DNA from 3 places in the Pseudomonas sp. S2_H10 genome. Region 3 is predicted to be linked to each of the others. Evidence: predicted binding sites of a transcription regulator. Region 3 holds the regulator's gene; each other region holds the start of a gene.
The links. Region 3 encodes sigma-54, which starts transcription at its own class of promoters, with help from an activator protein. Its sites were predicted from a motif close to ANTGGCATNNANNTTGCTNT; they were not measured.
Positions count from the first base shown of each region.

Region 1: the regulator sigma-54 is predicted to act here: its motif matches at 3,794-3,813, upstream of AB4O16_RS25625 (circularly permuted type 2 ATP-grasp protein).
Region 2: the regulator sigma-54 is predicted to act here: its motif matches at 2,543-2,562, upstream of nirB (nitrite reductase large subunit NirB).

Region 1 is NZ_CP162754.1:5,671,571-5,676,663, reverse strand. It holds gene AB4O16_RS25640 (c-type cytochrome) at 1-463, shown strand, start outside; gene AB4O16_RS25635 (transglutaminase family protein) at 583-1,392, opposite strand; gene AB4O16_RS25630 (alpha-E domain-containing protein) at 1,389-2,339, opposite strand; gene AB4O16_RS25625 (circularly permuted type 2 ATP-grasp protein) at 2,352-3,761, opposite strand; gene AB4O16_RS25620 (ribonuclease E inhibitor RraB) at 4,119-4,463, opposite strand; gene AB4O16_RS25615 (hypothetical protein) at 4,675-4,908, opposite strand.
Region 2 is NZ_CP162754.1:5,724,550-5,729,642, forward strand. It holds gene nirB (nitrite reductase large subunit NirB) at 1-2,359, opposite strand, end outside; gene AB4O16_RS25865 (bifunctional protein-serine/threonine kinase/phosphatase) at 2,651-4,318, opposite strand; gene AB4O16_RS25870 (nitrate/nitrite transporter) at 4,326-5,093, opposite strand, start outside.
Region 3 is NZ_CP162754.1:4,652,406-4,657,498, forward strand. It holds gene ptsN (PTS IIA-like nitrogen regulatory protein PtsN) at 1-165, opposite strand, end outside; gene hpf (ribosome hibernation-promoting factor, HPF/YfiA family) at 178-486, opposite strand; gene AB4O16_RS20775 (RNA polymerase factor sigma-54) at 561-2,054, opposite strand; gene lptB (LPS export ABC transporter ATP-binding protein) at 2,301-3,026, opposite strand; gene lptA (lipopolysaccharide transport periplasmic protein LptA) at 3,026-3,574, opposite strand; gene lptC (LPS export ABC transporter periplasmic protein LptC) at 3,561-4,133, opposite strand; gene AB4O16_RS20795 (KdsC family phosphatase) at 4,141-4,665, opposite strand; gene AB4O16_RS20800 (KpsF/GutQ family sugar-phosphate isomerase) at 4,665-5,093, opposite strand, start outside.

The DNA of each region.
Region 1 (5,093 bases), 1.0 Mb from region 3:
ACCGCTGTCCGCCGACAAGCCGGGGGCCGGGCCGTTCTATCTGGTCTGGACCGATCCGCAGGCCGGCAACATCAGCCCCGAACAATGGCCGTTCCAGGTGGCGAGCATCAAGCGCCTGGCGCCGGTGGCCGAGCGCTTTCCCGCCCTGCTGCCCGATCCGGCCCTGAAGGCGGATGATCCGGTGAACAAGGGGTTTGCCTTGTTCCAGAAGAACTGCCTGGCGTGCCATCGACTCAATGGCGCCGGGGACGCGCAGTTCGGGCCGGACCTGAATATTCCGTACAACCCGACCGAGTATTTCGGTGCGGATTTCCTCAAGCGCTACATTCGCGATCCACAGAGTTTGCGCCAGTGGCCGCAGGCGAAGATGCCCGGGTTTTCAGCCGAGGTGTTGCCGGATGGGGATCTGGGGATGCTGGTGGGGTATTTGCAGCATATGGTTGGGCGCAAGGTTAGGCACTGACACCATTCCCTGTGGGAGCGGGCTTGCCCGCGAAAGCGGTGTGTCAGTCACAAAAATACTGACTGAAAAGACGCCTTCGCGGGCAAGCCCGCTCCCACAGGGTTCAGTGGTGTCCCTGCTTACTGCTGTTGCACCGAAATCACCGGCGCCGGCGTCGGTGAAACCAGCACCTTGGCGTGCATCTGCTCACACCCGCCGCCCCGGCGCATGCCGCGCACCGGGCAGGCATCCAGGTAATCCAGGCCCACCGCCAGTTTCAGGTGACGTTCCGGCCGGGCCAGTTCATTGGTCACGTCGAAGCTGTACCAGGCGTCATCCAGCCAGGCTTCGGCCCAGGCATGGCTGGCCAGGTGTTCGCTGTTCTCGCTGTACAGATAACCCGACACATACCGCGCAGGAATGCCCAGGCTGCGGGTGCAGGCAAGAAATGCATGGGTGTGGTCCTGACACACGCCGGAGCGCCCGGCGAAGGCCTGGGCCGCGCTGGTGTCCACTTCCGTGGAGCCCGGCGTGTAGGTCATGTACTGGTTGAGCCCATGCATCAGATCGATCAATGCCGTGCGGTCGCGGCGTTGCTTGCACGCCTGCTCGGCGAACGCACGCAAGGCCGCGTCGGCTTCGGTCAATCGAGTGAAGCGCAGAAACGGCAGCGCCGACTGGCTCTCGTGCTCGGCCTCGCGCAACTCGTCGATGTCGACCTGGCCGCGGGCACCGATGATGATCGCTTCGTGCGGCTCATCCATGGTCAGCACATGCAGGATGTTGCCGAACGGATCGAGTTGCGCCCGCACCGGGCGCGGCAGGTCGAGCTGCCAGCTGAGCACGTGCTGGCGCTCGCTGTCATGGGGCGTCAGTCGCAGATACTGGATGCTCGCCCGCACCTTGTCTTCGTAGTGATAGGTGGTCTCGTGGCTGATGGAAAGTCTCATGCGGCCTCCAGATAAGAACTGTGAATCGCGTTACCCAACTGGCGCACCAGTGGGATGAACTCGGTCAGCCAGGCGTGCAGGCCTTCGTCGAGGATTTCGCTGATGCCGGTGTAGCGCAGGCGTGCGTCGATTTCTGCCGCCAGTCTTTGGGCGGGACGACCGTTGGCCCCCGGCAATTGCGCGAGGATCTGGTCGATTTCTTCGGTGCAGGCGCGCAGGGAGCGCGGCACGTCGGCGCGCAGCAACAGCAACTCGGCGACATGCCGGGCGCCGGGAGCGTCGCGATAGATTTCCGTGTAGGCCTCGAACGACGACAACGCCCGCAGCAATGCGCTCCATTGGTAATAGGCGTGAGCGGTGCCATCGCTGACCGCTTCGGCCTGGTCGCCAGCCATTTCGTAGCGGGCGTCGAGCAGGCGCAAGGTGTTGTCCGCCCGTTCGATAAAAGTCCCCAGGCGAATGAAACGAAACGCATCGTTACGCATGATGGTGCCGTAGGACGCGCCCCGGAACAGGTGGGAACGTTCCTTGATCCACTCGCAGAAACGGCTCATGCCGTAGCGACTGAGGCCCTGTTCGGCAATGCCGCGAATCTCCAGCCAGGTGGCGTTGATGTTTTCCCACATGTCGGCGGTGATGCGCCCACGCACCGCATGGGCGCTGGCCCGCGCGGCACCGAGGCAGCTGTAGATGCTCGCCGGGTTGGCCGCATCCAGGGCGAAGAAATGCAGTAGCCGTTCGGCATGCAATTCGCCGTGGCGCTCCAGGTAATCGTCGAGGGTGCCGGTGATCAACAGCGGCATGGCCAGCTCGTGCAAACCGTCGCCACGCCCGTCTTGCGGCATCAGCGACAGCGAATAGCTGATGTCGAGCATCCGTGCGAGGTTTTCCGCCCGCTCCAGGTAACGCGACATCCAATACAAATCCGAGGCAGTTCTACTTAACATGGCAGGCTTCCTTTAATCCTCGACCACCCAGGTGTCCTTGGTTCCGCCACCCTGGGAGGAATTGACCACCAGGGAGCCTTCGCGCAGGGCGACACGGGTCAGGCCGCCGGGCACGACCCGGGTTTCACGCCCCGACAGGACAAACGGCCGCAGGTCGATATGGCGTGGCGCGATGCCGTTTTCGACAAAGGTCGGACAGGTCGACAGCGACAGCGTCGGTTGTGCGATGTACGCATGGGGCTTGGCGATGATCCGCGCGCGGAAGGCTTCGATTTCCGCCGCCGTGGCCGCCGGCCCCACCAGCATTCCGTAACCGCCGGAGCCCTGGGTTTCCTTGACCACCAGTTCTGGAAGATTGGCCAGTACATGGGAAAGTTCAGACGGATTGCGGCACTGCCAGGTCGGTACGTTCTTCAGGATCGGCTCTTCATCGAGGTAGAAACGGATCATGTCGGTCACGAACGGATACACCGACTTGTCGTCCGCCACCCCGGTACCGATGGCATTGGCCAGCACCACGTTGCCGGAACGATAGGACGACAGCAGCCCCGGCACGCCGAGCATCGAATCCGGGTTGAAGGCCAGCGGATCGAGGAAAGCGTCGTCGAGACGACGATAAATCACATCGACCGCTTTCGGCCCGTCCGTGGTGCGCATGTAGACCTTGTCGTCACGCACGAACAGGTCCGCGCCTTCCACCAGTTCCACACCCATTTCCCGCGCCAGGAACGCATGTTCGAAGAACGCGCTGTTGAAGCGACCCGGTGTCAGCACCACCACGCTGGGGTTGTCGATGGGGCTTGAGCTTTTCAGGGTGTCGAGCAGCAGGTTCGGGTAGTGATCGATGGGCGCGATGCGTTGCGCCGCGAACAGCTCGGGGAACAGGCGCATCATCATCTTGCGGTCTTCGAGCATGTAGCTGACGCCGCTGGGCGTGCGCAGATTGTCTTCGAGCACGTAGTAGGTGCCGTCGCCATCACGCACCAGGTCGACGCCGGAGATGTGCGAATAGATATCGCGGTGCAAATCCAGGCCCTGCATCGCCAACTGGTACTGCTCGTTGGCCAGCACCTGTTCGGCCGGAATGATGCCGGCCTTGATGATGCGCTGCTCGTGATAGAGGTCGGCGAGGAACATGTTCAACGCCTTGACCCGCTGGATGCAGCCGCGCTCGACGACCCGCCACTCACTGGCAGGAATGCTGCGCGGAATGGTGTCGAAGGGAATCAGGCGCTCTGTGCCCTGCTCGTCACCATAAAGCGTGAAGGTGATACCGGCGCGATGAAACAACAGATCGGCCTCGCGTCGCCGTTGCGCCAGAAGCTCGTCAGGCGTCTCGGCCAGCCAACGGGCAAACTCCCGATAATGCGGGCGGACCTGGCCGCCGGCATCGTACATCTCATCAAAATAGGTGCGGATCATGCCGTACTCCTTGTCACTCGGACGTCCAGACCTTCGCAAGGCCCGTGCCAGCGGCATAAACGCTTTGATATCAATCGGTTGGATAATGAATGCGCAAGCACCGCACCAATCCTGTGCGGTAAATGCCCCAACCTGATCGCCCCCGCTTCATTGCAAGGCGTGGTTATCGCCTGTCACCAGCATAGCCCGTAGGAGCCGGCTTGCTGGCGAAGGGCCGTTAAGTCATGTGTTGTTCTTCGAGGACGCCATCGCTGGCAAGCCAGCGCCTACAAGGTCGTGTTGAATTAATTGGCGGCGAAAATGAAAACGGCCGACCCGAGGGTCAGCCGTCAACGCTGTTTGTCACTGTTCATAAGGTTATGCGAGTCGCCCTCGTACCTCCTGTTTCACACCCCAGCCTTCGATGATGCCGCCCAATGGCTCGACTACCGCTTCGAAACCCTGTTCGAAGTCGCCGATGTCGTCGTAGGTGGCATACATGACCTTGCACAACTCCAGCGCCCAGGCGCCGTCGTCACGCACACTGACTTGCGCATCCAGGGATTCACCACGATGGAAATGTCCTGCCGCCCTGCGTGCCCGCTCCTCGTCCGGGAAAATGGCGTAGAACTCGATGGGATGAAACCGGGAAAAGTCAAAACCGCCTTCTTTCATGCGGCGCAGCACGCTGCTGCTGATGTCTTCTTGATAGGCTGTGCTCATGAAACGTCCTCCTCAAAACGATGGATAGACTTTCCGTACTCCCTCACCCGCAACCGAACAGCGCGAGCGACGGCAACCGATGTGCCGGCGGGAAACAAGCATGGAGCTGACAAGACCAGACCTTAGCGATCCATTCGCTGATCTCGCTTGCAGAGTAGCCCCAAGATAGAGCCTCTGCCAAGGCCTGGCCGTGAATGTGACAGGAGGTGTATCAGATCGGGGTAATACTGAGGATTTGTATGCTGTTCTGGGATTTCAGGCTTTTGACCGTCGGATTGTCGGTGCGGCCATCCAGATCATTGAGGTCGAGTTCGGCGGCAACCGGCAGGCGACGCGCGAGGATGAGTTTGGCGGCCTGCTCGTTGTTCGGGCATTCCGCGCTCTCGAAGACTTCGTCAACTTGTTCGCCGTGATCATCTACGAAGGTGACTCTCCACTTTTGCATTGGTGCCTCCTCGATAAAACCCATGGACGGGCTTACACCTATCTCGACCTTGTTAGCTGGCTAATTGTTCCGGTGGATCTGCCCCCATCGCAGATCTCTGTAGGAGCGAGCCTGCTCGCGAAAAACTTGAGAACGCCGCGTTAAATCAGACAACCCGCGTCATCGTTCACGTCCCTCGCGAGCAG
Region 2 (5,093 bases), 1.1 Mb from region 3:
ACGACAGGGAGAATTGCAGGCGATCGTTAAGCGCTTTGCGACGCTCCGGGTCCTCAAGCACGGCTTTCTTGATGTGGTCCATGCCGACCCGTTGCAGGTAGTGCACGGTGCGCTCGAGGTAAAAGGCTTCTTCGCGGTACAGCTGCAGGAATGCACCGTTGTATTCGCGCACTTCTTCGGCGGTTTTCAGTTTGACGAAAAATTCCGCGACCTCGGTCTTGATCCCGCCGTTGCCACCGATGTACATCTCCCAGCCGGAGTCCACGCCGATGATTCCCACATCCTTGATGCCCGCTTCCGAGCAGTTGCGCGGGCAACCGGAGACAGCCAGTTTCACCTTGTGCGGTGACCACATGTTGAACAGGTCATGCTCCAGCTCGATGCCCAGCTGTGTGGAATTTTGCGTGCCGAAGCGGCAGAACTCGCTGCCGACGCAGGTTTTCACCGTGCGGATGGATTTGCCGTAGGCGTGGCCGGACGGCATGTCCAGGTCCTTCCATACCCCCGGCAGGTCTTGCTTGCGGATGCCCAGCAAGTCGATGCGCTGGCCACCGGTGACCTTGACCATCGGCACGTTGTACTTGTCGGCGACGTCGGCAATGCGCCGCAGTTCCGAAGGATTGGTCACGCCGCCCCACATCCGCGGGACTACCGAGTAGGTGCCGTCTTTCTGAATGTTGGCGTGGGCGCGTTCGTTGATCAGGCGCGATTGCGGATCGTCCTTGGCTTCCCCCGGCCACGTGGAAATCAGGTAGTAGTTGAGCGCCGGCCGGCAGGTGGCGCAGCCGTTGGGGGTGCGCCAGTTCAGGTAGCTCATGGTGCCGGCGATGGTCAGCAGGTGCTGCTCGCGGATGGCCTGGCGGATTTGCCCGTGGTTGAGGTCGCTGCAGCCGCAGATGGCCTTTTCGCTTTTCGGTTTGACGTCGGCGGCGCCGCCCACGGTGTTGATCAGGATCTGTTCGACGAGCCCGGCGCAAGAACCGCAGGAGCTGGCGGCCTTGGTGTGTTTCTTGACGTCGTCGACACTGAACAGGCCGTGTTCCTGGATCGCCTTGACGATGGTGCCTTTGCACACGCCGTTGCAGCCGCAGACTTCGGCCGTGTCGGCCATGCTCATGGCTTTGTCCTGGCCCTGATGTCCTACGTCGCCCAAGGCGTTTTCACCAAACATCAAGTGATCGCGGATCTCACTGATGGCGTGGTTTTCACGGATCTGCCGGAAATACCAGCCACCATCTGCCGTATCGCCGTACAGGCAGGCGCCGACCAGCACGTCATCCTTGATCACCAGTTTTTTGTAGACCCCGCCGATCGGGTCGGAGAGGGTGATGGTTTCCGTGCCTTCACCGCCCATGAAATCGCCGGCGGAGAACAGATCGATGCCGGTGACTTTCAGCTTGGTCGAGGTCACCGAGCCCTGATAGCGGGCGAAGCCCAGTTGTGCGAGGTGATTGGCGCAGACCTTGGCCTGTTCGAACAGCGGCGCCACCAGGCCATAGGCGATGCCCCGGTGGCTGGCGCATTCACCGATGGCATAGATCCGCGGGTCGTAGGTTTGCAGGGTGTCGTTGACCAGGATTCCGCGGTTGCACGGAATGCCGGATTTTTCCGCCAGTTCGGTATTGGGGCGAATGCCGGCGGCCATCACCACCAGGTCAGCGGGAATGATGTCGCCGTTCTTGAATTGCACCGAACCGACCCGGCCGTTGCCTGCGTCGTGCAAGGCCTGGGTCTGCTCGCACAGGCGAAAGTGCAGGCCGCGAGCCTCCAGGGCGGTTTGCAGCAGCTGGCCGCTGGTCTTGTCCAGTTGGCGCTCCAGCAACCATTCGCCGATGTGCACTACGGTGACGTGCATGCCCCGCAGCATCAGGCCGTTGGCGGCCTCCAGACCGAGCAGGCCGCCACCGATCACCACGGCGTGGCGGTGGGTTTTCGCGGTGTCGATCATGGCCTGGGTGTCGGCGATGTCGCGGTAGCCGATCACGCCTTCAAGGGTGTTGCCCGGAATGGGCAGGATGAAGGGCGTAGAGCCTGTGGCGATCAGCAGGCGATCGTATTCGGCTTCGCTGCCGTCTTCGGCAATGACCCGGCGCTTGACCCGGTCGATTTCCACGACTTTGCGGTTGAGCAGCAGTTTGATGTTGTTGTCCAGGTACCAGTCCAGATCGTTGAGCACGATCTCTTCGAAGGTCTGTTCACCCGCCAGCACCGGCGACAACAGGATGCGGTTGTAGTTGGTGTGCGGTTCGGCACCGAAGACCGTGATGTCGTACAGCTCCGAGCTCAGTTTGAGCAGCTCTTCCAGGGTCCGGACCCCAGCCATGCCGTTGCCGATCATCACCAGTTTTAGTTTTTTCATCAGGTTCTCCGGGGAGCTCAGGCCTGCCTCATCAGGGTTCAGGCCATGCTCGAGAAATTTTGCGCAAACAAAAAAAGGCGTCCCGCTAGTTGCCTAGCGAGGACGCCTTTGTCCTGGTCCCGTTCTCTCGGGAAGTGCAGCCTTCGTCGTTGAAGCCTGCGCTTTATGTCTGTTGAAAGAGGTAATGCAGTGGTTATGCCAACTTGCGCGAGGGCCCGTGTTTAATGGCTTTCTTTGCGTCGGCAAGGGCAGAACCCAGAGCAAATGCACCGATTCAAAGCGCGTTGCCCGCTAATGGAGCGCCACCACCAGCAACGCCAGGTTGGCCAGCAGCGATATCAGCGCCAATGTCCGCCAGACTTTCAGCGGCTCGCGCTCCAGCAACGGTTTGGGGCGCACGTTCAAGCTGCGCCGTTCACCCTGTTCGATCAGCAGCAGCCATTCTTCCGCCGTTTCGAAACGCTGCTCGGGGGCTGCCGCCACGGCACGCTCCAGGTGATGGGCGATCCAGTCCGGCAGGTCGGGCCGGTAGCGGCTGGCGCTGACCGGGAGGCCAAATCGGGGGCGCTGGAACGCTTCGATTTCGCCATAGGGATAGTGCCCGGTGAGCAGGAAGTACAAGGTCACTCCGACGGCGTAAAGGTCCTGCCGTGGCGTCGGCACATCGCCCCGAAAGGCTTCTGGGGCGATGTAACTGGGTGTCCCTGGCAGGGCCCAGGGCAGATCCTGCGAAAGACCGGGGCAGTAGGCGAGGCCGAAATCCAGCAGGCGCAATTCACCGTCGTCCCCCAGCAACAGGTTTTCCGGTTTGATGTCGCGATGCAGGATCTGCCGTCGATGCAACAGGCCGACCGCTCGCAGCAAGCGCTCGGCGATGTCTTGCCACTGGGGCAGCGGCAGCGGTCCACTCTGTTCATGTCGCCGGGCCAGCGTAGTGCCCGAATATTCACGCATCACGTAGTACAAATGCTGACGCTGACTGGCGGCATGCACTTCAGGAAAATGGCGGCCGGCCACGCGTTTGAGGAACCATTCTTCCGACAGTAATGCTTGCCCGGCCTGGGGGTCGTCGTGCAGGCGTCCCGGCAGGGTTTTCAACAGCCAGGCGCGTTGCTGATGGTCGCGAACACGGTAAAGCAGTGATTGCTGGCTCTGGGCGACGATCCCTTCGACCTGCCAGCCTTCGAACGCCTGACCCGGTTTCAGGGCTGGCGGCAGTGGCCATTGCTGCAAGTGCATCAACGCATCGCCAATGCTCGCCTCACCGAGGGCGTCAACCCGTACCAGCAAGGCACTGGCGTTGTCCTGACTGCCCGCCAGGTGCGCGGCATTGACCAGGGTTTGCGCGGCGCTGTGCAAGTCCGGTTGATCGCGCAGGATCGCGGCAATCGCGGTATCGCCCAGCACCGCCCAGACGCCGTCGCTGAGCAGGACGAAGCTTTCATCGAGGCGTAGCTCGCCGTCGAGAAAGTCCAGCACCAGGTGTTGATCGAGCCCCAGCGCCCGTTTCAGCACATGCTGCATGCCCGGCTGATCCCAGACGTGATCTTCGCTGATTCGCTGCAATCGATCGGCGTGCCAGCGGTACACCCGGCAATCGCCGACATGCGCCAGGGTAAACCGCCGGCCGCGCAGGACCAGCGCACTGAGGGTGGTCAGCAGCGGTTGTCCGCCGCCATTGGCCTGCAACCAGCGATTTTGCGCCAGCAACAGGCGATCGAGCGCCTGCGCCGCGCTCCAGGTTTCCGGCGTGGCGTAGTAGTCCAGCGCGAGCGCCTGCAGCGTCGAACGGGCCGCCAGGCCGCCATCGGCGCACTGGCTGACACCGTCGGCGATGGCGAACAGATAACCTTTGCTCGCCGCCAGCACCGGGGCCGGTGTGACCAGGCGCAGGGCGTCCTGGTTTTCCTCGCGAGGACCGATGGCGCTGGCTTCGGCGAAACTCAGTTGCAGGCTCATCGAGACGTCAGACCCGCGCAGCCGTTACGGCGGCCGAACCCCAGGTGGTTCTCCAGCGCCGTTTCACGCCGTGCAGACCAAACCAGGCAAGAACGCCGAGGCTGGCGAACAACCACAGCGCCAGCTGATAGCTGCCGGTGCTTTGCTTGATCGCACCCATGCCGGCCGCGAGGGCAAACCCACCGATGCCACCGGCCATGCCGATCAGGCCGGTCATTACGCCGATTTCCCGGCGAAAACGCTGCGGCACCAACTGGAATACCGCGCCATTGCCTGCACCGAGACCGAGCATGGTGCAGACGAAAAGTGCGAGGGCGGCGTAGGAATTCGGCAGGTTGAAACCGACCGCGGTAATGCAGATCGCCGCGACCGTGTACATCGCCAGCAAGGTGCGAATCCCGCCGAACCGGTCAGCCAGCGCACCGCCCAGGGGGCGCATCAGGCTGCCGCCAAACACGCAGGCGGCGGTGTAGTAGCCGGCAGTCACCGGGCTCAGGCCGTACTGGTCGTTGAAATAACCGGGCAGGGCGCTGGCCAGGCCGATGAAACCGCCGAAGGTGACGCTGTAGAAAAACATGAACCACCAGCTGTCACGATCGCCAAGGGCCTTGAAATAGTCGGCCATGGATTTGGCTTTGGGCCGCTCGGGGGCGTTTTTGGCCAGCCAGGCGAAGACGATCAAGGTCAGGATCAACGGAATCAGGGCGAAGCCGAACACGTTGCTCCAGCCAAACGCCGCCGCCAGCACCGGGGCGATCAGGGCGGCGAGTACCGT
Region 3 (5,093 bases):
GAGTTTTTCACGGGCGATCAGCGCCTCGAAGACATCTTGCATCTCCAGGGCCGGCACTTCGCGGGCGATCAGATTGGCAATTTGTTCGAGGGCTTTCTTTTTACTGCCGCCCGGCACGTTCACCAGGGAACGGCCGGGGGTCAGGATACTTTCAAGTCGGATCATGGGTAGGGAGTGTTAACGACCGGTTGCGCCCTGGAGGAGGCTCTGGGTCTTTTCCTTATGCTTTTTGAGTTGTTTATCCAGCTTGTCGGTGAGTGCGTCGATCGCCGCATACATATCAGTATGCTCCGCGTTGGCGACCACTTCATTCCCGGGAATATGCAGCGTGGCTTCGATTTTCTGCTTCAACTTTTCGACGGTCATCGTGACCTGCACATTAGTGATCTTGTCGAAATGTCGCTCCAATCGTTCGAGTTTTTCGCCGATGTAGGAGCGAAGAGGTTCGGTCACTTCCAGTTGGTGTCCACTGATGTTGACTTGCATACAGCTTCTCCTTCGTTGCCAGTGCATAAAGCGGCAGATCAGATGATCTACCACTGGAACGCTGTGGCGTGGCCCTACATCAACCGCTTGCGTTCGCTCGAAGGCGCGATCCCGAGGGATTCGCGGTACTTGGCGACGGTGCGGCGAGCCACCTGAATGCCTTGTGCCTCCAGTAAACCAGCGATCTTGCTGTCACTCAACGGCTTTTTCTGATTTTCCGCGGCAACCAGTTTTTTGATGATCGCCCGGATGGCCGTGGACGAGCATTCGCCGCCCTCTGAGGTGCTTACATGACTTGAAAAAAAGTATTTCAGTTCATAAATGCCCCGGGGGGTGTGCATGAACTTCTGGGTGGTCACCCGTGAAATCGTCGACTCATGCATGCCGACCGCTTCGGCGATGTCATGCAGGACCAGCGGCTTCATGGCTTCGTCGCCATATTCGAGGAAACCGCGCTGATGCTCGACGATCTGGGTGGCAACCTTCATCAGGGTTTCATTGCGGCTTTGCAGGCTCTTGATGAACCAGCGAGCCTCCTGCAGCTGATTGCGCATGAAAGTGTTGTCGGCGCTGGTGTCGGCGCGGCGCACGAAACCGGCGTACTGGGCATTGACCCGCAGCCGTGGCACCGACTCCTGATTGAGCTCCACCAGCCAGCGTTCGTTGTCCTTGCGCACGATCACGTCGGGAACGACGTACTCGGCTTCGGTCGACTCGATCTGCGAGCCCGGGCGCGGATTGAGGCTCTGGACCAGTTCGATGATTTGGCGCAGCTCGTCTTCCTTGAGCTTCATGCGGCGCATCAACTGGCTGTAGTCGCGGCTGCCCAGCAAGTCGATGTAGTCGCTGACCAGGCGCTTGGCCTCGGCCAGCCAAGGGGTCTTGGCGGGTAGCTGGCGCAATTGCAGCAGCAGGCATTCGCCCAGGTTGCGGGCGCCGATGCCGGCGGGCTCGAATTGCTGGATGCGGTGCAGGACGGCTTCGATTTCGTCCAGCTCGATGTCCAGTTCCGGGTCGAAGGCTTCGAGGATTTCCTCGAGGGTTTCGTCCAGGTAGCCCTGATTGTTGATGCAGTCGATCAGGGTCACGGCGATCAGCCGATCGGTATCGGACATCGGCGCCAGGTTCAGTTGCCACAGCAAGTGGCTTTGCAGGCTTTCACCGGCCGAGGTGCGGGTGGTGAAGTCCCACTCGTCATCGTCGTTGCTGGGCAGGCTGCTGGCGCTGGTCTGGTAAACGTCTTCCCATGCGGTGTCGACAGGGAGTTCGTTGGGGATGCGCTCGTTCCAGTCACCCTCTTCAAGGTTGTCAACCGTCGGTGCGCTTTCCTGGTAGGAAGGTTCCTGGATATCGGTGTTGGGTTTTTGTTCGGCGTTGTCGGCCAAGGGGTCGGAATTGTCGAAGTCGTCGCCTTCTTCCTGGCGTTCGAGCATCGGATTGGACTCCAGGGCCTCCTGGATTTCCTGTTGCAGGTCCAGGGTCGACAATTGGAGCAGGCGGATGGCCTGTTGCAGCTGCGGTGTCATCGTCAGCTGCTGGCCCATTCTCAAGACTAGCGATGGTTTCATGGCAGGGGCTTAACACCTTATTCGCCGGCGCACATGCGCCATCCACTACAGGGCGCCGGGGCGCCAAACATAAGCAAATTATATGCCTGAAACTGAAGGTTTTGCCTAGAGCGCAGTAACAATAAAAAACGATAAAAATATGTTGCTGAATTGCCCTTGTCGGGGGCTGTTCACGCCGGGTTGCATGAAGCACTGGTGAATCCGCAGGTCATGTGCCCGGGCGGCTGCCAGGGCACGGCTCGGCGCTTACAGGCGGAACTCGTGACCCAGGTACACTTCCTTCACCAGATCGTTGGCCAGGATGGTCTCTGCGTCGCCTTCGGCGATCAGTTGACCGTCATTGACGATGTAGGCGGTTTCACAGATATCCAGGGTTTCACGAACGTTGTGGTCCGTGATCAGCACGCCAATGCCTTTGGCCTTGAGGTGGTGAATGATCTGCTTGATGTCGCCGACCGAAATCGGGTCCACGCCGGCGAAGGGTTCGTCGAGGAGGATGAATTTCGGATTGGTGGCCAGGGCACGGGCGATTTCCACGCGGCGGCGCTCGCCGCCGGACAGGCTCATGCCGAGGTTGTCGCGGATGTGGCTGATGTGGAATTCCTGCAGCAGGCTTTCCAGTTCCTTGCGCCGACCGGCCTTGTCGAGTTCCTTGCGGGTCTCGAGGATGGCCATGATGTTGTCGGCCACCGACAGTTTGCGAAAGATCGATGCTTCTTGCGGCAGGTAGCCGATACCGGCCTTTGCGCGGCCGTGCATCGGCTGGTGGCTGACGTCCAGGTCATCGATCAGGACGCGGCCCTGGTCGGCCTGCACCAGGCCTACGATCATGTAGAAGCAGGTGGTCTTGCCGGCGCCGTTCGGGCCAAGCAGGCCGACGATCTGACCGCTGTCGATGGACAGGCTGACATCACGCACGACCTGGCGGCTCTTGTAGCTCTTGGCCAGATGCTGAGCTTTCAGAGTTGCCATTACTGGGCCTTTTTCTCGTCGGTTTTCTTCTTCGGCTGGATCACCATGTCGATTCGCGGACGCGACTCGGTCACCTTGCTACCGGTGGCGCGACCGGCGCTGGCCAGCTTCTTCTCGGTGTCGTAGACGATTTTCTCGCCCTGGGTGGTGTTGTTGTCCTTGTCGATGACCTTGGCCTTGTCGATCAGCACGACGCGATTCTGCGTTGCGTGGTACTGGATGGTCACGCCCCAGCCCTGGACGGGTTTGGTGTCGCCCGCCGTTTGCAACTGCTCGAAGTAGGCCAGGTTGCCCACCGAGGTCACCACGTCGATGTCGCCATTCGGGGCACGGGTCATGGTCACCTTGTTGCCGGTAACCTTCATCGAACCTTGGGTGATGATCACGTCACCGGTATAGGTGGCAATACCTTGCTTGTCGTCCAGTTGGGCATCGTCGGCCTGAATGCGGATTGGCTGCTGTTGGTCTTCCGGCAGAGCCCAGGCGCTCACGCTTCCCAGTGCTGCGCCCAGACTGAGCAAAATCGGGAGGGTTTTAACGAGCCTCATACTGTCCTCTTACGTTCGATAGCAGGTGTATCCTGCTTTCTTTCAAATACGCTTTCATTCCCTTGCCAGTCGATACACCGCCAGCGCCGTCGATTCTAACGTCTTGCTCGGTCTGCGCATATTGCTGCTGCGGGAACACCGTCATGCGGGTGCTGGTGATCAGGGTCTTGCGGTTTTTCTCGTCGAAGCGCGTGATGCGCACGTCGTCGATCAACTCGACCTGCGTGCCATCGGGGTTGACCTCGCCGCGCAGGCTCTGGACGTGCCACGGGAATTCAGTGCCGCGGAATACGTTCAGGTCGGGGTTGGTCAGCAATGTCACTTCGGTCGCTTTCAGGTGCTCGACCTTGTCGGACACCAGATCATATTGCAGCTTGCCGTCCGGCAGGTACTGCACGCTGTGGGCGTTGATGGCGTAATAGTCGACCATGTTTTCATCGACCGGCGTTACCGGCTTGTCGAGGAAGCGTTCCGGGCTGATGTTCCAGTAGCCAACCGCGGCGAATATCGCCGCGATGCAACTGTAGATCAGGGTGTTGCGAAATTTTTTGCTCAGCATATCGGGCTCACAGGTACGCCGCATTGGCCGCATCGAGGCGATCCTGGGCGCGCAGGATCAATTCGCAGAATTCGCGCGCGGCACCTTCGCCGCCACGGGCAAGGGTGATGCCGTGAGCGTGTTCGCGCACGAAGCCGGCGGCATTGGCCACCGCCATGCCCAGGCCGACGCGGCGAATCACCGGCAGGTCCGGCAGGTCGTCGCCCAGGTAGGCCACCTGTTCATAGCTCAGGTTCAACTGGGCCAACAGTTCGTCGAGCACCACCAGTTTGTCTTCGCGGCCCTGATACAGGTGCGGGATGCCGAGGTTCCTGGCTCGCCGCTCGACCACCGGGGTCTTGCGACCGCTGATGATGGCGGTCTGCACGCCGGCGGCCATCAACATCTTGATGCCCTGGCCGTCGAGGGTGTTGAACGTCTTGAACTCGCTGCCGTCTTCGAGGAAATACAGGCGGCCATCGGTCAGCACGCCATCGACATCGAACACCGCCAGTTTGATCAGTTTGCCGCGTTGCAGCAGGTCTGCACTCATTACATTACTCCTGCACGCAGCAAGTCGTGCATGTTCAGGGCGCCGACCGGGCGGTCTTCGCTGTCGACCACGACCAATGCGTTGATTTTATGGTCTTCCATGATTTTCAGCGCTTCGGCGGCGAGCATCTCGGCGCGGGCGGTCTTGCCATGGGCCGTCATGACCTGGTCGATTGTAGCGCTATGGATGTCGATGCTACGGTCCAGCGTTCGACGCAAGTCACCGTCGGTAAAGATCCCGGCCAGCTTTCCATCGGCTTCCAGGATCACGGTCATGCCCAGGCCCTTGCGGGTCATTTCCATCAGCGCGTCCTTCAGCAGGGTGCCGCGCTGTACTTGCGGCAACTCTTGCCCGGCGTGCATGACATTTTCCACTTTCAGCAGCAGGCGTCGGCCCAGGGCACCGCCGGGATGGGAAAAGGCGAAGTC